2 regions of the Paraburkholderia aromaticivorans genome follow, and region 1 is predicted to be linked to the other one. Evidence: riboswitches for the same ligand, from Rfam matches in the RefSeq annotation. Region 1 holds a riboswitch; the other holds the start of a gene.
The links. A riboswitch is a leader RNA that binds a small molecule or an ion and turns the genes downstream of it on or off. The one in region 1 is predicted to bind glycine.

Region 1 (7,258 bases):
AGATAACTGAGGACAGAACCACGCACCGCCCTGCCGCCTCTTTTCGAGACAACGGGGCGATGCGCGGCGGCGATCCCGCTTATTCGTAGTCGGCGATCGGCACGCAGGAGCAGAACAGATTGCGGTCGCCGTACACGTTGTCCGCGCGGCCGACCGGCGGCCAGTACTTCTTCGCGATCAGTGTGGGCAGCGGATATGCCGCGGTTTCACGCGCATACGCATGCTTCCAGTCGTTTGCGATGACCACCGCCGCGGTGTGCGGCGCATGCTTCAGCGGATTGTCCTCACGGTCCGAGCGGCCTTCTTCGACTGCGCGGATTTCCTCGCGGATCGCGATCATCGCTTCAATGAAACGGTCGAGTTCTTCCTTCGATTCCGATTCGGTCGGCTCGACCATCAGCGTGCCCGGCACCGGGAAGCTCATGGTCGGGGCATGAAAGCCGTAATCGGCGAGACGCTTGGCGACGTCGTCCACGGTGATGCCGCTGGTTTCCTTGATCGGGCGCAGATCGAGAATGCACTCGTGCGCGACCAGTCCGCCCGGGCCCGAATACAGCACCGGATAGTGCGGCGCGAGCTTCTTCGCGACATAGTTCGCGTTGAGGATCGCGGTTTCCGTGGCGGCGGTGAGGTTCTTCGCGCCCATCATCGCGATATACATCCACGAGATCGGCAGGATCGACGCCGAGCCGTACGGTGCGCCGGACACTGCGCCGATGCCGTTCGGCGCGCGTTCATAGCCCGACGAGATCTGATTCGGCAGGAATTGCGCGAGGTGCGCGCCGACCGCGACCGGACCGACGCCCGGTCCGCCGCCGCCGTGCGGAATGCAGAAGGTCTTATGCAGATTCAGGTGCGACACGTCGCCGCCGAACTGGCCAGGCGCGGTCAGGCCGACCATGGCGTTCATGTTCGCGCCGTCCACATACACCTGGCCGCCGTGCGCATGGACGATCTCGCAGATTTCGCGCACGTTCTGTTCGAACACGCCGTGGGTGGACGGATACGTGATCATGATCGCCGCGAGTTTGTCGGCGTGCTGATCGGCTTTCTTCTTCAGGTCTTCGATATCGACGTTGCCTTGCGCGTCGCACGCCACCACGACCACCTGCATGCCGGCCATCTGTGCCGACGCCGGATTCGTGCCGTGCGCGGAAGCGGGAATCAGGCAGACGTTGCGATGCGCTTCGCCGCGCGAGGCGTGATACGCGTGAATGATCAACAGACCCGCGTACTCGCCTTGCGAGCCGGCGTTCGGTTGCAGCGACACGGCCGCGTAGCCGGTGGCCGCGACAAGCATCTGTTCAAGCTGATCGATCATTTCGCGGTAGCCGACGGTTTGCTCAGCCGGCGCGAACGGATGGATCTGGCCGAATTCAGGCCACGTGACCGGGAGCATCTCCGAGGTCGCGTTCAGCTTCATCGTGCACGAGCCGAGCGGAATCATGGAGCGGTCGAGCGCGAGGTCCTTATCCGACAGACTGCGCAGATAGCGCAGCATTTCCGTTTCCGAATGATGACGGTTGAACACATGGTGCGTGAGATACGCGCTGGTGCGTTCGAGCGCGGCCGGCACGGATGCGGTGTTCGACGCGGCGAGCTTTTCGTCGAGCGTATCGACTTGCGGCACGTCTTTCGTGCCGGCGGCTTGCGCGAACACGTCGAGCAGATCGGCCAGATCGCGGCGCGTGGTGGTTTCGTCGATCGACAGGCCGACTTGCGTATCGCTTACGCGGCGCAGGTTGATGCGCTTCGCTTGCGCCGCGTCGTGCAGCGCTTGTGTGCGCGCGCCGGATTCGAACGTGAGCGTGTCGAAGAAGGTTTCGTTGGCGAGCGTGTAGCCGAGTTGCTTCGCGCCTTCCGCGAGCAACGCGGCGATGCGGTTCACGCGCAGTGCGATGGTCTTCAGGCCGTGCGGGCCGTGATAGACGGCGTACATGCTGGCCATGATCGCGAGCAGCGCTTGCGCGGTACACACATTCGAGGTGGCCTTCTCGCGGCGGATATGTTGTTCGCGCGTTTGCAGCGCGAGACGCAGCGCGGGATTGCCTTGCGCGTCGACGGTCACGCCGACGAGGCGGCCCGGCATCTGGCGTTTGAATTCGTCGCGCACGGCCAGATATGCCGCATGCGGGCCGCCGAAGCCGACCGGCACGCCGAAGCGCTGCGTATTGCCGACGGCCACGTCCGCGCCCCATTCGCCCGGCGGCGTGAGCACGGTCAGCGCGAGCAGGTCGGCGGCGACCACCACGTGGCCGCCCGCGGCGTGGATCGCTTCGGTGAGCGCGCGGTAGTCGCGCACGTCGCCGTTCGCGCCCGGGTATTGCAACAGTACACCGAACGCATTTGCGTTCGCCGCTTCCACAGCCGGCCCCACTTTCACTTCGATGCCGACCGGCGTGGCGCGCGTTTTCACCACTTCGATGGTTTGCGGCAGCACGTCGTCGGCCACGAAGAACACGTTCGACTTCGGCTTGCCGATGCGTTGCAGCAGCGTCATCGCCTCGGCCGCGGCCGTGGCTTCGTCGAGCAGCGACGCATTCGAGATCGCGAGACCGGTCAGGTCGACGATCATCTGCTGGAAGTTCAGCAGCGCTTCCAGACGGCCTTGCGAAATTTCTGGCTGGTACGGCGTGTACGCGGTGTACCACGCCGGATTTTCCAGCACGTTACGCAGGATCACCGTCGGCGTGTGGGCGTTGTAATAGCCCTGGCCGATGTACGAGCGGAACACCTGGTTCCTGTCCGCGAGTTCGCGCAGCGCGGCAAGCGCTTCGGCTTCGCTCTTCGGTTGCGCGAAGGGGCCGAGCGGCAGCGTTTCGGTGCGGCGGATCGTCTTCGGAATAACGGCGTCGATCAGCGCGGCGCGCGACGCGAAGCCGAGGGCTTCGAGCATCGCTTGCTGGTCGGCCGAATCCGGGCCGATGTGCCGTTCGGCGAAGGCGTCGTGCACTTCGAGCGCGGCGAGCGAGAGAGGAGTGCGGTTCATCAGACGATCCGGGTGTTCGAGCTTCATGGGTGTTCCTGGCGGTGCGGCGCGCCATGCCTGACGGCCGCCGCACCTGACGGTTTGACTTTAATGAATGGTGACTCAGGCGCCGATCGACTTGCTGTACGCGTCGGCGTCGATCAGACGGTCCAGCGCGGCGTCCGCGGCCGGCTTGATCTTGAAGAGCCAGCTTTCGTACGGCGTGCTGTTGACCGAATCAGGCGTGTCGGCCACGGCGGTGTTCGCTTCGATGATCTCGCCCGAGACCGGCGCATAGATATCGGAAGCGGCCTTGACCGATTCGATCACGGCGACGGTGTCGCCCGCGCTCACGGTCTTGCCCAGTTCCTGGACTTCGAAGAAGACGATATCGCCGAGCGCTTCCTGCGCGTGGTCGGTGATGCCGACCGTCAGCGTGCCGTCCGCTTCGGTACGGACCCATTCGTGCGATTCGGTGTATTTCAGATCGGCCGGGATGCTCATCGGATGCTCCTATGCGGTGTGATTCGGGGATAACTTAAAAGTGGACTACGCACGCGCCGGTGTGCTTAAACCGCGAGTACCTTGCCATTGCGCACGAACGGCAGTTTTACCACGCTTGCGGGAACGTTTTTGTCACGAATCTGAACGTGAACGGTGTCGCCCGGCTGCACGCCTTTCGGCACGCGCGCAAAGGCGATCGATTCCTGCATGGTCGGGGAAAAAGTGCCGCTGGTGATTTCGCCTTCGCCTTGCGGTGTGACGACTTTCTGATGAGCACGCAGCACGCCTGCCGCCTTGCCGTTTTCCTTCAGCAGGATCAGGCCGACAAACGCGGCTTGCGAACCGCCCGCCTCCAGCTTGCTCTTGCCGACGAAGTCGCGCGGCGAGGTGAGGTCGACCGTCCAGGCGAGGCCGGCGTCGAGCGGCGAGACGTTGTCGTCCATGTCCTGGCCGTACAGGTTCATGCCGGCTTCGAGGCGCAGCGTGTCGCGCGCGCCGAGGCCGGCCGGGCGCACGCCTTGCGCGAGCAGCGCGTTCCACAGCGCTTCCACGTGATCTGCCGGCACGATGATTTCAAAGCCGTCTTCGCCGGTGTAGCCGGTGCGGGCAACGGTCAATTCACCGAACGGCGTGTCTGCGATACGGGCGGCGTTGAACGGCTTCAACGCCTCGGTGGCGGCGCGCGTAGCCGGCACGGTTTGCCAGACTTTTTCGCGAGCGTTCGGGCCTTGCACGGCGACGATCGCGTAGTCGCGGCGCGGCGTGATGGTCAGGCCGAAGCCGCCTTCGGCGTTGAGCTGGCCGAACCAGGCGATGTCCTTGTCGGCGGTGCCGGCGTTGACGACCACCCGGAAGTGATCTTCGCCGAAATAATAGACGATCAGGTCGTCGATCACGCCGCCGTTCGGGTTCAGCAGGCAGGAGTACAGTGCGCGGCCGGGCGTTTGCAGCTTGGCGACGTTATTGGCCAGCGCATATTCGAAGAAGGCGCGCACGCGCTCGCCGGTGAAATCGACCACGCACATGTGCGAGACGTCGAACATGCCGGCGTCGGTGCGCACGGCGCGATGTTCGTCGATCTGCGAGCCGTAGTTGACGGGCATGTCCCAGCCGCCGAAATCGACCATGCGGGCATTGAGCGCACGGTGGGTGGCGTTGAGCGGGGTGTGTTTGAGTTCGGTCATGGGGCCTCGGGCATCTCGCGAAACAAAAAAGGCCATGCGGCGCTACGCCTCGCGGCCTGACGGCTGCGAGCGATGCGTTGCATGGCCCCTCTGTCCTCGATACCTGAGAGATTGCGTCGCCGTGAGAACGTGAATCCGTCACGGTGAAACGCGCGCCCCTTCGGTGGGCAGCCTGCCAATCCGCTCGATTGAACGATGCAGACGGCTACTGCCGCTCTCCAGAGTGCGAAAAACCGGTGCCTTGATGTTGCCTCAACGCGGGTTTTTCGACGCGGTCGGTCCTTTTGCCTGAGAGTTTGCGGGTGTGCCCCTTCGGCGGCGCGGCCTGCGGTTTTCTGCGGCCAGCACGCTCTCCCGACGCGTGCGGCGAATGTACGCGAGGGCCGGGGGCTTGTCAAATAAAGGCCCGCGAGCGGCATGGCACCTGACGCGGCGCTTTGGCGTTCGTCAAAAAAGCGCGGGTTATGATGCCAGCTCTCTTGGTGCTCCGTAGCCCGAACGCGCGGCGATTATTCGCCGATGGCGTGTGCCGCATTGTCCAGTTCCTGATTCAGCACGCGCTGTTCTTCGCTGGACAGGCCGCCGCCGTGTTGCGCGGCCATGTCGTGCGCTTCCTGACGGATCACGTCGAGGCGATGATGCAGCGCGCCGCCTTGCGGGGGCGGGTAATAACCCTGATTCACGCGGTTATCGATACGGCGGCCGAGATTATCGATGCGGCCGTCGACCTGGCGCAGGCGCTGATCCGCGATCTGTTGCGGGCTGGGACGAGGTGCCGGCGCGGGTTGAGGCGCCACCACGCAGGCGGCGACGGAACTGAGCAGGGCGCACGCGGCAAGCGCGCGGATGGAACGGGGCATGAACTCTCCGGAAGTCGTTGTCGTTTTGTGTAGCTACTCGGAAAGCAACGGCTGACTGCCGGACCACGCTGACCGGGAGCGCGGCCTTATTTGTAACGTTATGTTCCTTTCGGGCTTGTTAGATTGCGGCCTGCGCGGCGCGGGCGGCGAGTGCGGTTTTAGGTACACAAGCCGTACCGGCGCGCAGGCAAACGGGTTAGCGAACCCGTTCAAACGGCAGCCGGACGCCTTCTTCCGAACTGCGGGCGGCGAGCTCGATAATTGTCATTACGTCGACGGCATCCTGCGCGCTGACCGGGAACTTCACGCCGTTCTGGATGGCGTCGGCCACGGCGATATAGAAGCCCACGTAATCTCCGTTACGCGTCGGCAACTCGCGCTCCACTTCCTGATTGCCTTCCAGCACGCGCAGCACACCCGCCGCATTGCCTGCGCCGAAGCCTTCGTCGCCCGGTCGCAGGCCGGCCTTCAACTGATCTTCCTGCGTGTCGAGTCCGTATTTCATGTAGCTGCCGCGCGTGCCGTGAATCGTGAACCGCGGCGCGACCAGGGCGGTCAGCGCGCTGGCGTGCAACACCACTTCGAACTCGCCGTAGCCGAGCTGGATATGCACGTAGTCCGGCGCGCTGGCCTCGTCGCGATGTGTGCGCACCGTGGCCAGCACGCTCTGCGGCGCGCCGAACAGCGCCAACGCCTGGTCGGCCAGATGCGGCCCGAGGTCCAGCAGCAAGCCGCCGCCGCGCGACGCTTCCTCGCGCCAGCGCTGCCGCACCTCCGGCCGGAAACGGTCGAAATGTGATTCGTATTGCGTGATCCGTCCCAATTCGCCGCTCGCGAGCAGATCGCGCACGGTCAGAAAATCGCCGTCCCAGCGACGGTTGTGAAACGGCATGAAGAGCTTGCCGCGGGCGAGCGCGATGTTGGCGAGCGTGCGCGCGTCGGCGGCATTCAGCGTGACCGGTTTGTCGACCACCACGTGCTTGCCCGCTTCCAGCGTGCGGCGCGCCAGTTCGAAGTGCGTGTCATTCGGCGTGGCGATCACGATGCAGTCGATTTCTTCGAGCGCCAGCAATGCGTCGAGGTCGGCCACCACCTTGGTATGCGGATAGTCGGCGAGCGCGCGCCCGGGCTGGCTCGTGGCGATGGCCGCGACGCTCGCGCGGCCGCAGTGCGCGATTACCGGCGCGTGAAAGGTCGCGCCGGCGAAACCGTAACCCATCAATCCAATCTTCAGCGATGCGGACATGCTTGTCTTCCTGCAAAAAACGGCGCGCCGCTTTGCCACCGTGGCGGCGGCGCGCAACACTGCAATTGTGGCATGCCCGTGAGGTGGACCGGCAGCGTCGTCGGGGTCCGGGTGAGCATCATGGGACGTGGGCAACGGTGGCGTGCATCCGTGTTAACATCGCTCCTCTCGCGCGATTGCAAAGCGGGCCGGAACGCCCTCCGTGCCGCACGGGGTGCCTGTTCCGGCAGCCGGCTCCGCGCGGCATGCCCACGGGCCTTCGGCCGGCGTTTCGCGCCGCCCCGCCCTCAACCGCCGCTTTAACCGCATCACCCATCCACAGACGATGTCCGCAGGCCTGAACCCCGCTCAAAATGAAGCGGTCCGTTATCTCGACGGTCCGTGTCTCGTGCTCGCCGGCGCAGGCAGCGGCAAGACGCGCGTGATCACGCAGAAAATCGCGCATCTGATCGAGGCCAAGGGCTTCGAGCCGCGCCACATCGCCGCCGTCACGTTC
Region 2 (7,258 bases), on a different replicon from region 1:
GCCGTTTGGCGATTACGCGGTCGCGGTGAAAAAACCGGCCGGCGCTTATACGTCGCCGACCGAGGTGCTCGGCAAATTCCTGTGCGACGTAATGCGCAGGAACATGACGAACTTTCGCGTGTTCGGCCCCGACGAAACCGCCAGCAACAAGCTGACCGCGATCTATGAAGCGTCCGAAAAGACCTGGCTCGCGCAAACCCAGCCGGGCGACGCGGACGGCGGCGAACTCGCGGTGGACGGCCGCGTGATGGAAATGCTCAGCGAACATACGCTCGAAGGCTGGTTCGAAGGTTACGTGCTGACCGGCCGGCACGGTTTGTTCGCCACGTACGAAGCATTCGTCCACGTGATCGATTCCATGTTCAACCAGCACGCCAAGTGGCTGGAGAAGGCGAAACGCGATCTCGGCTGGCGGCAGCCGGTGCCGTCGATCAACTTGCTGATCACCTCGCTCGTGTGGCGCCAGGATCACAACGGCTTTACGCACCAGGACCCCGGCTTTCTGGATGTCGTCACCAATAAAAGCCCGGACGTGGTGCGTATTTATCTGCCGCCGGACGCGAACTGCCTGCTGAGCGTCGCCGATCATTGTTTGCGCTCGCGCGACTACGTCAATGTGATCGTCGCCGACAAGCAGCCGCATTTGCAGTATCTCGACATGGACGCGGCGGTCACGCATTGCACCAAGGGCATCGGCATCTGGGACTGGGCGTCGACGGATCAGGGCGTCGAGCCCGATGTGGTGATGGCCTGCGCAGGCGACATCGCGACCATGGAGGCGCTCGCCGCCGTGCAGATTCTGAAGGAGCGTTTCCCCGACCTGAAGATCCGCTTTGTCAACGTGGTCGACCTGTTCCGGTTGATGCCGGAGCACGCGCATCCGCACGGCCTGTCCGACCGCGACTTCGACTCGTTGTTTACCGCGGCCAAGCCGGTGATTTTCAATTTCCACTCGTATGCTTCGCTGGTTCACAAGCTGACCTACAACCGCACGAACCACGACAACCTGCATGTGCACGGCTATCACGAGAAGGGCAACATCAACACGCCGCTCGAACTGGCGATCATCAACCAGGTCGACCGCTTCTCGCTGGCCATCGACGTGATCGATCGCGTGCCGAAGCTGCGGGGTGTCGGCGACCACGCGAAGGAATGGTTGCGTGGGCAGATCATCGAGCACCTGGCGTATGCGCATGCCGAGGGTATCGACCGGGAAGAGATCCGCAACTGGACGTGGAAAGGTTGAGCGAGACATGATCATGCGCGCTCCAGACGATGCTGACGATCCAACCATTCTGGTGTTGAACAGCGGTTCGTCGTCGCTGAAATTCGGGCTGTTCAGGCTCGCGGGCGGTGACGAAACGCTCTTGCTGGAAGGCAGCGCGGAAGGCATTGGCCGCGGCGACGGCAGTTTGCGGATCAAGGCGCCCGATGGCCGCTTGCTGCTGCAGCGGGAGCATGAACTGGAATCGCAGACCGATGCGCTGCAAAAGCTCGCGCAGGTCCTCGCGCAACAGCATCATGCGCGGCCTTCGGCGGTGGGGCATCGGGTGGTGCATGGCGGGCCGCACCTGCGCACGCATCAGCGGATTACCGCCGACCTGCGCCGTCAGTTGCACGACGCCGTGCACTTTGCGCCGTTGCATATTCCGCCGGCGCTTGCGTTGATCGACGAGGCCGAAACCATTTTCGCCGATGCACCGCACTTCGCCTGCTTCGACACGGCGTTTCACGCCACGCTGCCGCCGCGCGCGGCGCAACTCGCGTTGCCGCGCCGTTATGCGCAGGCCGGTGTAATGCGCTACGGTTTTCACGGGCTATCGTACGAATCGCTGGTGACGCGGCTCGGCGCCGACTTGCCGGCGCGCGCCGTGTTCGCGCACCTCGGCAACGGTTCGAGCGTGTGCGCGTTGCGCGACGGCCAGTCGGTCGATACCTCGATGGGCCTGACGCCGACCGGCGGCGTGCCGATGGGCACGCGCAGCGGCGATCTCGACCCGGGCGTGCTGCTCTATCTGATGCGCGTGGAGAAACTCGATGCCGGCGCGTTGGAGACGTTGCTGAATCGCGAGAGCGGACTTGCCGGCTACGCGGCTGGCGAGAGCGATATGCAGGCGCTGGAAAGACGCGCTGCGGCGGGCGATCCGAACGCGTCGCTCGCGCTCGATGCGTTCGCGACCGCCGTGCGCAAGACGATCGGCGGCTATGCGGCGTTGCTGGGCGGAATCGATTTGCTGGTGTTCACCGGCGGGATTGGCGAGCACAGCCAGGAGATCCGCAGGCGCGTATGCGACGGGCTCGCTTTCATGGGGCTGACGGAAAACGATCCGGCGGGCAAGGTGAGGGCGATTCACACCGAAGAGGAAAAGCAGATCGCGCGGCATTGCCGCGCGCTGTTGCGGCAATCCGATGCGGGCTGACTTCACTCGGGCTTGATGACGGTGTGATCCGAAATGCCTGTTACGCCGAACAGGCGCGTGACGTCTTCGAGTGCCGCGGTGCGTTGCTCATCGCACTGCAACTCGCCGCGCAGCGTGATGCGGCCGCGCGAGACGTGAACCTTCACGGCGTGTTCAGGCACTGCGGCGTCCCAGGCGAGACGCCGCGTCGCCTCCACGGCGATCTGCGCATCGCTCAGGCGGGTGTTGTCTGCCTCGAGTCTGGCGGCGCGGGCGTGCGGCATGGGTTCTCCACCGAAGTAACACGGATGGAAGAACACTAGCAGAAGTGGAGAATCTGGCATGGTTTGGCGGCGGCGGTGTCGAGCCACCGCCGCCGCCCGAACGCCCGCAGCACGGGGATTTCAAATTTGGCGGCGGCTCGTGATGCCGAGCCGCCGCCGTCGGCGAAACCCCGAGGGCACGCCTACTGAATCGCGCCCGCCAGCGCCTGCGCCGTCGCGGCCGACAACGTCCAGCCCAAATGCCCGTGGCCGGTGTTGTAGAACACGCCGCGCCGTTTTCCGCGTCCCACCTTGGGCAACATGCTCGGCAACATCGGCCGCAAGCCAGCCCAGGGAATCACGCGCGAGGTCGACACCTCGGGGAAATGACGCCGTGTCCAGTCCACCAGCGGCGCGATCCGGTCCGAGCGGATATCCCGGTTAAAACCGTTGATCTCCGCCGTGCCGGCCACGCGAAAACGATCCGCGCCCAGCCGGCTCGTGACGATCTTCGCGCTATCGTCGAGCAGGCTCACCCAGGGTGCGCGCTGCTGGCTGATGTCGTCGTCGAGACAGACCGTGATCGAATAGCCTTTCACCGGGTAGATGTTCACGTGGTCGCCCAACATGGCCGCAAAATCGCGGCTCTTCACGCCGGCGCACACGACGATCCGCTCGAACGCGAAACGCTGCGATTCGCCCTCGAGATTGACCAGCAGCGAAAAACGGCCCTCGGCGGGCTGTTCGATCGACGTGATCTCGGCATCGTAATGAAATTCGACGCCGTGCCGCATGCACGCCAGGGCGAGCCCGCGCGTGAACTTATGAATATCGCCGGTCGAATCGGACGGCGTGAAAAAACCGCCGTAAAAGTCGCCCTGCAACGTGGGCTCGATGCCATGCAGCTCGCTCGCCGTCACCGCGCTGCGGTCAAGGCCGCCTTCGCGCAACAGTTCGTTCACCTTGCCCGCGGCGTCGAATTCCTTGCGGGTCTTGTAGATGTGCAGAATGCCGCGCCGTTCGAGATCGAAGTCGATGCCCTCGGTCTCGGCAATCGAAAACAGATGCTCGCGCGCCGCGATCGCGAGCCGCACGGTTTCGACCGTGTTGGCCCGATAGTGCGGAATCTGCCGCAGGAATTCGCCCATCCACGAGTACTTGTGCCAGGTGGGCGCGGGATTGAGCAGCAGCGGGGCGTCGCGCGTGAGCATCCAGCGCAGGCCCTTCATGACGGTGGCCGCACTGTTCCAGACTTCGGCATTGCTGGCGGACAATTGGCCGCCGTTGGCGAACGAGGTCTCCATGGCCGCATAGCGATGGCGTTCGAACACAGTGACGTGGTGGCCGCGCCGGGCGAGGGCGTGAGCGGTCGTGACGCCGGTAATGCCGGCGCCGATAATGGCGATTCGTGACATGTCATGGTCCAGAGTAGTTGAGCATCACCGGTGTCGATTTCGTGTCGAAACCGGCGTCGATGCCCCATCTGTCCATGTACCTGAGAGTTTCTTCCCCACCGCGGCCGGCCCGATATGAGCCGTGTGCGGGGAATCCCCTTCGGTGGGCGCACACGGTATGCCGATGCGCCGCTCTCCAGATGTTCCTGCTGCGCGGTCCTTTTGCCTGAGAGTTTCCGGGGCGGTTGCTCCGTCGGCGTCGTCACGAACCGCTGACGATCTCTCCCGCGCTGCATTGCAGAACGGCTCGACAATACCGTCCAAAATTAATCGCCGCAAGTGTTTCCTGCGGTGCGCCGCGCAAGAAACGCCCATCGGCGGCCCGACACGAGCAGAGCGCCGCGTCCGAAGATGAATGCCGCTCATACGCCCATGCGAATTATTCAAGCCGCCCGCGAGGCTGAAATCGCCGCCATCGGCTATATTTGGCGGCACCATCCGCCTTCCATTCGCAGAGGAGAATGCCGTGCCCGCCTTCACAACGCTGCTTGCCTTCGGTCTGGTCTCGCTCGGCATGGTGCTCACGCCCGGGCCGAACATGATCTATCTGATTTCGCGCTCGCTTTGCCAGGGGCGCCGCGCGGGTCTCATTTCGCTCGGCGGCGTTGCGCTCGGCTTTGTGTTCTACATGTTCTGCGCCGCCTTCGGCATTACCGCGCTGCTGTTGACCGTGCCCTACGCGTACGACGCATTGCGCTTCGGCGGCGCGCTCTATCTGCTGTACCTGGCGTGGCAGGCCGTCAAACCGGGCGGACGCTCGCCGTTCCAGGTGCGCGACCTGCCGCACGACAGCCGCCGCAAGCTCTTCACCATGGGCCTCGTCACCAACCTCGCGAATCCGAAGATCGCGGTGATGTACCTGTCGCTGCTGCCGCAGTTCATTTCGCCGGGGCACGGCAGCGTGCTCGCGCAGTCGATCGCGCTCGGCTGTGTGCAGATCGTCATCAGCGTGACCGTGAATGCGCTGATCGCGAGCATGGCGGGCTCGATTGCCGTGTTTCTCGCCGGGCGGCCGGTGTGGCTGCAGGTGCAGCGCTGGTTGATGGGCACCGTGCTCGCCGGACTCGCGGTGCGCATTGCGCTCGATCCGCGCCGCTGAGTTTTTGGCGGCGCGTTACCCGCCGCGCGCCGAAGCCGAACCCCTGAACACCCAGCCGTTGAACAGCGCCCCGCACAGCATCAACGCGCTGGTGATGAGAAACACCGACTGCATGCCGAAATGCGCGCCGACAAAGCCGCCCGCGAGCGGCCCGGTGACCTGTCCCGCGTAGTTCGCCGAAGTCGCGTAGCCGAGAATGTGGCCGGCGGAGCGGTCGGGCACGTTATGGCGGATCACGCTCGTCATGCACGGCAACAGGCCGGCCAGCGCAAGCCCCATCAGAAAGCGCAGCACCACGAGTTGCAAGCCGCTCGTGACGAATGCCTGCGGCACCAGCAGAGCCGCGCACATGCCGAGACACGCCACGATCACCCTGGGCGCGCCGATCCGGTCGGCCAGACGGCCCACGCGCGACGCCGCCAGCACGCTGCCCAGCGCCGAGGCCGACATCACGAAGCCCGACACCAGCGTGACATGGCTTGCGTCGTGCACCAACTGGCCGACATACACGGTGATGATCGGTTCGATCGACATATTGGCGAACATCAGCAAGCCTGAGGTGAACAGCATCGCCAGCACGGGGCGCAGGTCCGGCACGGTGGCCCAGCCGGTAGCCGCCTGCGCCTCGCGCGATGTGCGGCGCGTGCGCTCGAGCGGCTGCTCCTTGACGAGCAACGTGGTTGCGATGAAAGCGCAGAAGATCATCGCGCCGGCAATGAAAAACGTGTTGCGGATGCCGATCAGCGGCGGCAGCGCGCCGCCGACCAGCGGGCCGACGAGACTGCCGGCCATCACACCCGAGGCCAGCGTGCCGAGCGCCCAGCCGGTGCGTGCGCGCGGCGTCTGCGTGGCGATCATCACGGTCGCGCCCGACGCATAGCCGCCCACGAGACCCGCCAGAAAACGCAGTGCCACCAGCTGCCAGACATTCTGCGCGAGCCCGAGCAAGGACATTACGATGGCCATGCCGAGGCTCGCGCGAATCAGGATCAGCTTGCGGCCGTAGCGGTCGGCCATGCGCCCCCACAGCGGCGACACCAGCGCGGCGGCGAGGAACGTTGCGCCGAACGCGACGCTGGACCATTGCACGGCGGCCGCGGCGGACTGCACGCCGAGCTGCTGCACATAGAGCGGCAGGAAGGGCAGCAGCAGGGTCATCGCGACGATGGTCGTGAACGAGCCGAACAGGCAGACATAGAGATTGCGCTGCCAGTGCGGCGCGCCGTCGGCGGGAGTGGCTGAACTCATCGAGGCAGGAAGGGAAGCGCAACGCTCAGAGATCGGGCCGCAAGCGCGGCGAAAAGACGATTGTGCCCGAGCGCGGGCAATCGGGCCGTTCGAGTGGGCGCAAGTGCGGCCGAACGCAGGTCGTCGATTAACGAGGCGGTAACGAGCCGGACGGACACGCGGCTCTACGCCTCGACGCCGGGCAGGGCGACGCCCAACCATGAACGCTAGTATGCTGACTGCTCGTCACCGGGCGGGCGCTCCGCGCATCCCGCATCGCTGTTCTCGAACACAACGAACACAGTGAACACAAAGGCAGCCCCATGTCCGACCTTCCCATCGACAACCCGTTTCTCGAATCGCTCGGCGTTCGCCTCACGCAATGGCGCGACGGTTACGCCGAACTGGTCATGCCGATCGATGCGAGCAAGCTCAATCGCCAGGGCGTGCTGCAAGGCGGCGCGATTGCGACGCTGCTCGATGCGTCGGCGGGTTATGCGGGCATCTTCGCGCCGCGCGGCGCCCCGGCGCGGCATGCATTTACGCTGTCGCTGACCACCAACTATCTGGACAAGGGACTCGGTGAATCGGTCACCGCGAAGGGTTTTCTGGAGCGCGCGGGCCGCTCGATCTTCTTCTCGCGCAGCGAGGCGTGGGTGGACGGCAAGCTGCTGATCGCCAGCGCGCAGGGCACGTTCAAGTATTCGCGCGCGGCTTGACGCGCGGCCGCGCTCCGTTCAGAGCGGCTTGTACATGATGGTGGTCGCGTCGAACGCATGGGTGTGCGTGTCACGCGCATATCCCGGGATCACGCCC

Region 2: another riboswitch for glycine. It lies ahead of CJU94_RS22450 (D-amino acid dehydrogenase); the one in region 1 lies ahead of gcvT (glycine cleavage system aminomethyltransferase GcvT).

What each region holds. Positions count from the first base shown of each region.
Region 1 covers NZ_CP022989.1:1,289,226-1,296,483, forward strand. Annotated here, with positions in the region: gene gcvP (aminomethyl-transferring glycine dehydrogenase) at 80-3,016, opposite strand; gene gcvH (glycine cleavage system protein GcvH) at 3,092-3,472, opposite strand; gene gcvT (glycine cleavage system aminomethyltransferase GcvT) at 3,538-4,656, opposite strand; glycine riboswitch at 4,737-4,888, opposite strand; glycine riboswitch at 4,923-5,023, opposite strand; gene CJU94_RS05805 (hypothetical protein) at 5,166-5,516, opposite strand; gene CJU94_RS05810 (oxidoreductase) at 5,713-6,762, opposite strand; gene CJU94_RS05815 (UvrD-helicase domain-containing protein) at 7,088-7,258, shown strand, end outside.
Region 2 covers NZ_CP022990.1:597,725-604,982, reverse strand. Annotated here, with positions in the region: gene CJU94_RS22465 (phosphoketolase family protein) at 1-1,246, shown strand, start outside; gene CJU94_RS22460 (acetate/propionate family kinase) at 1,260-2,420, shown strand; gene CJU94_RS22455 (BON domain-containing protein) at 2,423-2,683, opposite strand; gene CJU94_RS22450 (D-amino acid dehydrogenase) at 2,866-4,077, opposite strand; glycine riboswitch at 4,261-4,354, opposite strand; gene CJU94_RS22445 (LysE family translocator) at 4,583-5,215, shown strand; gene CJU94_RS22440 (MFS transporter) at 5,231-6,463, opposite strand; gene CJU94_RS22435 (PaaI family thioesterase) at 6,766-7,161, shown strand; gene CJU94_RS22430 (GNAT family N-acetyltransferase) at 7,180-7,258, opposite strand, start outside.